DNA from 2 places in the Eubacterium sp. AF34-35BH genome. Region 2 is predicted to be linked to the other one. Evidence: predicted binding sites of a transcription regulator. Region 2 holds the regulator's gene; the other holds the start of a gene.
What was found. Region 2 encodes NrdR, which represses ribonucleotide reductase genes. Its sites were predicted from a motif close to CACNANATNTNGTG; they were not measured.
Positions count from the first base shown of each region.

Region 1: nrdD (anaerobic ribonucleoside-triphosphate reductase) is a predicted target of NrdR. The motif match lies at 1,690-1,703, and genes of this name have one in related genera.

Region 1 is NZ_QUDZ01000012.1:25,483-28,920, reverse strand. It holds gene DWZ69_RS11180 (MATE family efflux transporter) at 174-1,553, shown strand; gene nrdD (anaerobic ribonucleoside-triphosphate reductase) at 1,854-3,438, shown strand, end outside.
Region 2 is NZ_QUDZ01000007.1:113,772-117,209, reverse strand. It holds gene DWZ69_RS09325 (shikimate dehydrogenase) at 1-723, shown strand, start outside; gene DWZ69_RS09320 (YqeG family HAD IIIA-type phosphatase) at 1,014-1,520, opposite strand; gene nrdR (transcriptional regulator NrdR) at 1,580-2,029, opposite strand; gene DWZ69_RS09310 (YlmC/YmxH family sporulation protein) at 2,177-2,440, opposite strand; gene sigG (RNA polymerase sporulation sigma factor SigG) at 2,503-3,279, opposite strand; gene sigE (RNA polymerase sporulation sigma factor SigE) at 3,412-3,438, opposite strand, start outside.

The DNA.
Region 1 (3,438 bases), on a different contig from region 2:
GAATAAATAAGGGAAATAAAACTATTGAATTACATTTAATTTAAAAACAGAGTAATAATGAATAATAAAAAATAATAATATTTTTGAAAATAAATGTTGAAAAAACATACAATACAGTTGTATTATAGAGTTTAGCTGTCTGGCAAAAAAAAGAAGAAATAGGGAGGAAAACAATGACACAGGAAATAGCTAATCCTTTAGGAACACAACCAATAGGAAAATTATTAAAAAAATTCGCAGTGCCAAGTATTATATCAATGATAGTAATGTCCCTATATAATATAGTAGACCAAATTTTTATAGGACAAACAGTAGGAGAGTTAGGAAATGCGGCAACTAATGTGGCTTTTCCGCTTACAACTTTATGTCTTGCTACAGCTCTTACATTAGGTATAGGTTCGGCATCAGGCTTTAATTTAAACATGGGGGCAGGTGATACAAAGAAAGCACCATATTACATAGGTAATGCAACAACACTTATGCTTATTATAGGTGTGATTATAGGAGTTATCGGTATAGTTTTCGTGAAGCCAATGCTTTTATTTTTTGGCTCAACAGACAAGGTGCTTCCTTTGGCAATGGAATATACAAGCGTTATTGCATTAGGATTTCCGGCAGCCATTGTATCAGCAGGTGGAGCACATTTAGTAAGGGCAGATGGTAATCCTAACTTTTCAATGGCGTGCAATCTGACAGGGGCGGTTATTAATGTTGTACTTGATTATATTTTTGTAATTCTCTTTGGTTGGGGAATGTCAGGTGCTGCAATTGCTACAATTATCGGTCAGTACGTTGCTACATTAATGGTTATTTGGTATTTAATACATTTTAAAACAGTTAAATTAAAGAAAGAGCATTTTGTGCCAAATGCAAAAATATGTTTAAGAGCAAGTCACCTTGGTATGGCTCAAGGACTAAATCAGTTGGCAATTATGTTTGTTCAGATTGTAATGAACAAGACACTAACATATTACGGGGCGTTAAGTTCATACGGAGCAAATATACCCCTTGCAGTATGCGGAATTGTAATGAAGGTAAATCAGGTTTACTTCTCAGTTTGTATTGGGGTAGCCCAGGGCATGCAGCCAATTGTAAGTTTTAACAGAGGAGCAGGAAAGTTTGACAGAGTTAAGAGAACCTACAAGATGGCACTTACATGCAACGTTGTAATTTCATGTATTGCATTTGTTGTATTTCAGTTGTTCCCTGAACAGCTTTTAAGCATATTTGGTTCAGGAAGCAAAGAATACATACAGTTTGGAGTCAAATTCTTTAGAGTATTTTTATTTATGACATTTTTAAATGGAATACAGCCAATAACATCAACATTTTGTACAGTTATCGGTGAACCTAACAAGGGAACATTTTTATCTCTTACAAGACAGGTGATTTGTTTTATTCCTTTAATGTTGGTTCTTCCAATTATTTTTACAACAATAGGTGGAAAGGCAATGGGAATTGAAGGTGTAATGTACGTTGCACCGATTTCAGATTTTCTTGCAGCAGCACTGTCACTTATAGTCGTAAGAAAAGTGTTTAAAACATTGCAGTAACTTAACAAAATTATATATTTTAAACACAGATTGTATAAAAGGTAACTTATTGAAAAATAATAAAAAAAATTTTGAAAAAAAGAAAAATATGTACTATACAAAATAGAATATGTTGTGCTATAATACGTTAGGCGGACACAATATCTTGTGTTCGCTTAAAAAACGGACAAAATATAGGAATCACCCCATAAATAGGGGAGTTCAGGCAGAATAAAGGGATTTTTTGGAGATAAGATTAACAATATTTAGAACAATAGTTAGGGAAATATACAAGAAATTGCAAAGGAGATAGGTATTAATATGGAGTCAAAGATTAGAAGAGTTATTAAGAGAAATGGAGAGGAAGTTTCTTTTGATGTAAATAAAATCCTAAATGCCATAAGAGCTGCAAATAACGAAGTAGAGCCAATACATAAGTTAAACGAATATCAGATTGCAGCAGTAGGAAATATTTTAGAAAAAGAAATTATGTCTACACAGCATGCCACATCAGTTGAAGATATTCAGGATATGGTTGAACGTGGAATTATGGAAATGCGTGGCTATGAAGTTGCACAGAAGTATGTAAGATACCGTTATGTACGTGAACTTGCACGTAAATCTAATACAACAGATGAGGGAATTCTTGCACTTATTGAACAGTTAAACGAAGAAGTTAAGCAGGAAAATTCAAATAAGAATCCTACAATTAACTCAACTCAGAGAGATTATATGGCAGGCGAGGTAAGTAAGGATTTAACAAAACGTATATTATTACCAGAAGAAATTGTTGAAGCACATGAGCAGGGAATTATTCATTTCCACGACTCTGATTATTTTGCTCAGAAAGAACATAACTGTGACTTGATTAATTTAGAAGACATGTTACAGAATGGAACATGCATTTCAGAAACAAAGATTGATAAACCACATAGTTTCTATACTGCATGTAATGTTACTACACAGATTGTTGCTCAGGTGGCAAGTAATCAGTATGGCGGACAATCTTTTTCGTTAGGACATTTAGCTCCATTTGTACAGATTAGCAGAGATAAAATAACAAAAGAAGTTTTAGCTGAAAGAGAACAGATTGGCTTAAATTACAGTGATGAACAGGTAAAGAAGATTGTTGAGAGAAGATTAAAAGATGAAATTAACAGAGGTATTCAGACTATTCAGTATCAGTTAATTACTCTTATGACATGTAATGGTCAGGCACCTTTTGTAACAATGTTTATGTATCTTGATGAAGTACCTGAAGGTCAGACAAGAGATGATTTGGCTACACTTATTGAGGAAGTATTAAAGCAGCGTATTCAGGGCGTAAAAAATGAAAAAGGTGTTTGGATTACACCAGCATTCCCTAAAATTATATATGTTTTAGATGAAGACAATGTAACACCTGATTCAAAATATTGGGCATTAACAGAACTTGCAGCAAAATGTACTGCAAAGCGCATGGTACCTGATTATATTTCAGCCAAAGTAATGAAGGAAATGAAACAGGGGTGTGTTTACCCATGTATGGGATGTCGTTCATTCCTTACAGTAGAAGACAGTCAGAGAAATCCAGATGGAAGCCACAAGTTCTACGGACGTTTCAATCAGGGTGTTGTAACTATTAACTTAGTTGATGTTGCATGTTCATCTAACGGAGATATGGATTTATTCTGGAAAATTTTAGATGAAAGATTAGAGTTATGTCACAGAGCATTAAGATGCAGACACGAAAGATTACTTGGAACACCTTCAGATGTGGCACCAATTCTTTGGCAAAATGGAGCATTGGCACGTCTTAAAAAAGGTGAGACAATTGATAAACTGTTGTTTGGTGGATATTCAACGATTTCACTTGGTTACGCCGGACTTTATGAAATGTGTGTAAGAATGACAGGTAAATCACATA
Region 2 (3,438 bases):
AATTTAAAAATTGCCTACGAAGGTTTAAAGAAATTAAACGTTGCCGGTTTTAACTGCACAATGCCTGACAAAACACTTATTTGCGAATTGGTAGATGAATTGTCACCTGCCGCATCAATGATTGGTGCCGTAAATACAGTTGTAAATAAAGATGGCAGATTCATCGGCCATAACACTGACGGAATCGGCTATATGCAGTCTGTTAAGGACGCAGGTTTTGACATAATCGGCGATACAATGACTTTACTTGGTGCCGGTGGGGCCGCTTCTTCTATTTTTGTTCAGGCAGCTCTTGATGGCGTTAAGAACATTAATGTTTTTAGTATAAAAGACCGTTTCTGGGAAAAAGCCGAAAAGATGGTTGACGCTGTTAATAGTAAAACAGATTGTAATGCTAAATTAATTGAACTTGGAAATGATGATGTTTTAGGCGAGTCAATTGAAAAAAGTCAGATTTTAACTAACGCTACTTCTGTTGGCATGGCACCAAATGTGGACAGTTGCATTATTCCTGACAAGAAAATGTTAAGAGAAGATTTAATAGTTTCTGATGTTATTTATAATCCAATGGAAACAAAACTTCTTAGGATGGCTAAGGAACAGGGCTGCCAGACTTTTAACGGTTTGTATATGCTTTTATACCAGGGAGCTGAAGCTTTCAAAATCTGGACAGGAAAAGATATGCCTGTAGAACATATTAAAGAACTTTATTTTACAGTTTAAAATATTTTATGAAAAAGAAATTTGGGTGGAATTTCTTTTTTCAGATTCTTTTCGCACAAGGATTCATCCCTAGAGGAACGTTTTTATATAATATGAATTTCCGAATAAATTTCTTACATAAAAAAGCTGTTTGTAATTTTTCGTTTAATTACAAACAACTTTTTTACAACTTATCATTCTGCGTATTCTACGTATCTTTCCATTTACAATCTCTTTATCTTTACTATTTCTGTTCTTTATTATTTCTGTTGCGCTATTTTAGCATTTATATTCTACTATTTCACACAAAATTATTTTGACTTTTTGTTTTTTCTTCTCCAATTCCATAATATGAATTTTTCAGGAATTCTTTTCAAAACAATTTGTATCTCTTCTTTTGGATTAATTTTTTCAACCATAATTGATTTAATACCAACTCTGTTTGCCCCCCACACATCAGTAAAAATCTGGTCTCCTAAGAACAATGTTGTTTCATCGTTGGTTCCCATTATTTTCATTGCTTTAATGTAGTTTTTTTTACTTGGTTTATGAGCATCAAATATGTATTTTGAATTCACCGCATCTGCAAATGGCTTTACTCTTGGTTCCTTGTTATTTGATATGAGGCAGGTTTCTATTCCTAATTGATGTATTTTTTCAAACACATTAATTATATGTTCATCTGCCGGTGCTCCATGTGGAACAAGAGTATTATCAATATCAGATATAATACCTCTGATACCCTGCTTATAGTATTCTTCAAAATCTATTTCATCTACAGATTTCAAATATTTATCTGGATATAAACTTTCTAACATTCTTTTCTCCCGGTATTTTGTATTTTGTAAGTTTCTTAACACTTCTAAAATACATACTTTTATTTTAACAATTTCTTTAACTCATCCATAAATGTATTAACATCTTTGAATTCTCTGTAAACTGAAGCAAATCTTACATAGGCAACCTGGTCTAATTCTTTTAATCTTTCCATTACAATCTCACCTATTACTCTGCTGGATATTTCCTTTTTTTCCATATTGAATATTTTATTTTCTACATCTTCCACAGCACTTACTATCTGTTCATAAGAAACAGGTCGTTTGTGACATGATCTTACTATTCCTGCTTCAATTTTTCCTCTGTCATAAGGCTCTCTTATATCATCTTTTTTTATAACAATAAGAGGAATGTTTTCTACTTTCTCGTAAGTTGTAAATCTTTTTTTGCACTTAAGACACTGACGTCTTCTTCTTATGGCGTTGTTTTCTTCCGCAGGTCTTGAGTCTATTACTTTTGTATTTTCTTCACCGCAATATGGACACTTCATGTTTCTTCCTCCTAGTATACTCCATCTGGTCATCAGCCTTTAGTTGTAACTATTATAAAAATGAACTTAATTCATTTTTCTTCTAAGTTTGCTGTTTATTTTAGTTAATTTTACACAAAGCCATTATAAATAAAGTGTTTAGAGAGGTCAAGATATTTTAATTTTATGTTTGACCTCCTTCTCTTCCACACGAACCAAAATAATATCAGGCCCAACCTGAGTAATACAACCAAAAGGTATTATATATTCAAAATCACTGCAAACAAGCCCGCACCATTTACTTGGTCCCATAACAACAATAGATTTTATACAGCCGGTACATATATCAAATTCCAAGTCACAAACATTGCCAAGAATTTTGCAGTCACAACAATTTATAACTTGTTTTCGTTTTAATTCTTCTATTCTCATAAAAGACCTTTTTTATATATAGTATTCTTTATTTTTATTTTTGTTCTCTTAAAATCGTCTTTTTATTTAATATAATTTTTCATGTTTTTAATTGCATTTTTTTCCAGTCTGCTAACCTGCGCCTGGGAAATTCCTATTTCATCAGCTATTTCCATTTGAGTTTTTCCATAAAAAAACCTCATGTCTATAATTTTTCTTTCTCTTTCGTTTAGCCCGTCTAAGGCCTCCCTTAGCACAATGTCTTCAACCCAGTTTTCTTCTTTATTCTTTTTATCGCTAATCTGATCCATTACATAAAGGGTGTCCCCTCCCTGGTCATATACAGGATCATATAAGGAAACCGGACTTTGAATGGCATCTAACGCATAAGTCACCTGTTCTTCCGTTGCCCCAATATGCTCTGCAATTTCACCGATTGTAGGTTCTTTGTTAGTTGACTTAATTATGTTTTCCCTGCAATAAATTGCCTTATAGGCCGTATCCTTGATGGAGCGGCTAACTCTAATTGCCGTGTTATCTCTCAAAAATCTTTTCAGTTCTCCTGAAATCATAGGTACCGCATAAGTTGAAAACTTTACATTTAGTGTGTCATCAAAATTATCTACCGCTTTTATTAAGCCAATGCATCCTATTTGAAATAAGTCGTCAACATTTTCTCCTGTGTTAGAAAACCTCTGTAAAATACTTAATACTAATCTCAAATTGCCTCTAATGTACTTTTCTCTTGCTTCCATGTTTCCTTTTTTTATTTCCTTAAAAAGTTCTCTTTTTTCCTCTTCTGTTAATAATGGTAGTTTGGCTGTATTTACTCCACATATTTCCACTTTAAAAAGAGCCATAATATTTCCTACTTTCATATTTTTGTATTTTCACATAAATATGTTTTCCTAAATATCGGCTCTTTATTCGTAATATTTTCTTTTTGAAACTATAAACTTTATATACTGTCGAATTGTGGTTTATTATGTTTTTTATTGATACTTTACAATTTCTCTTTT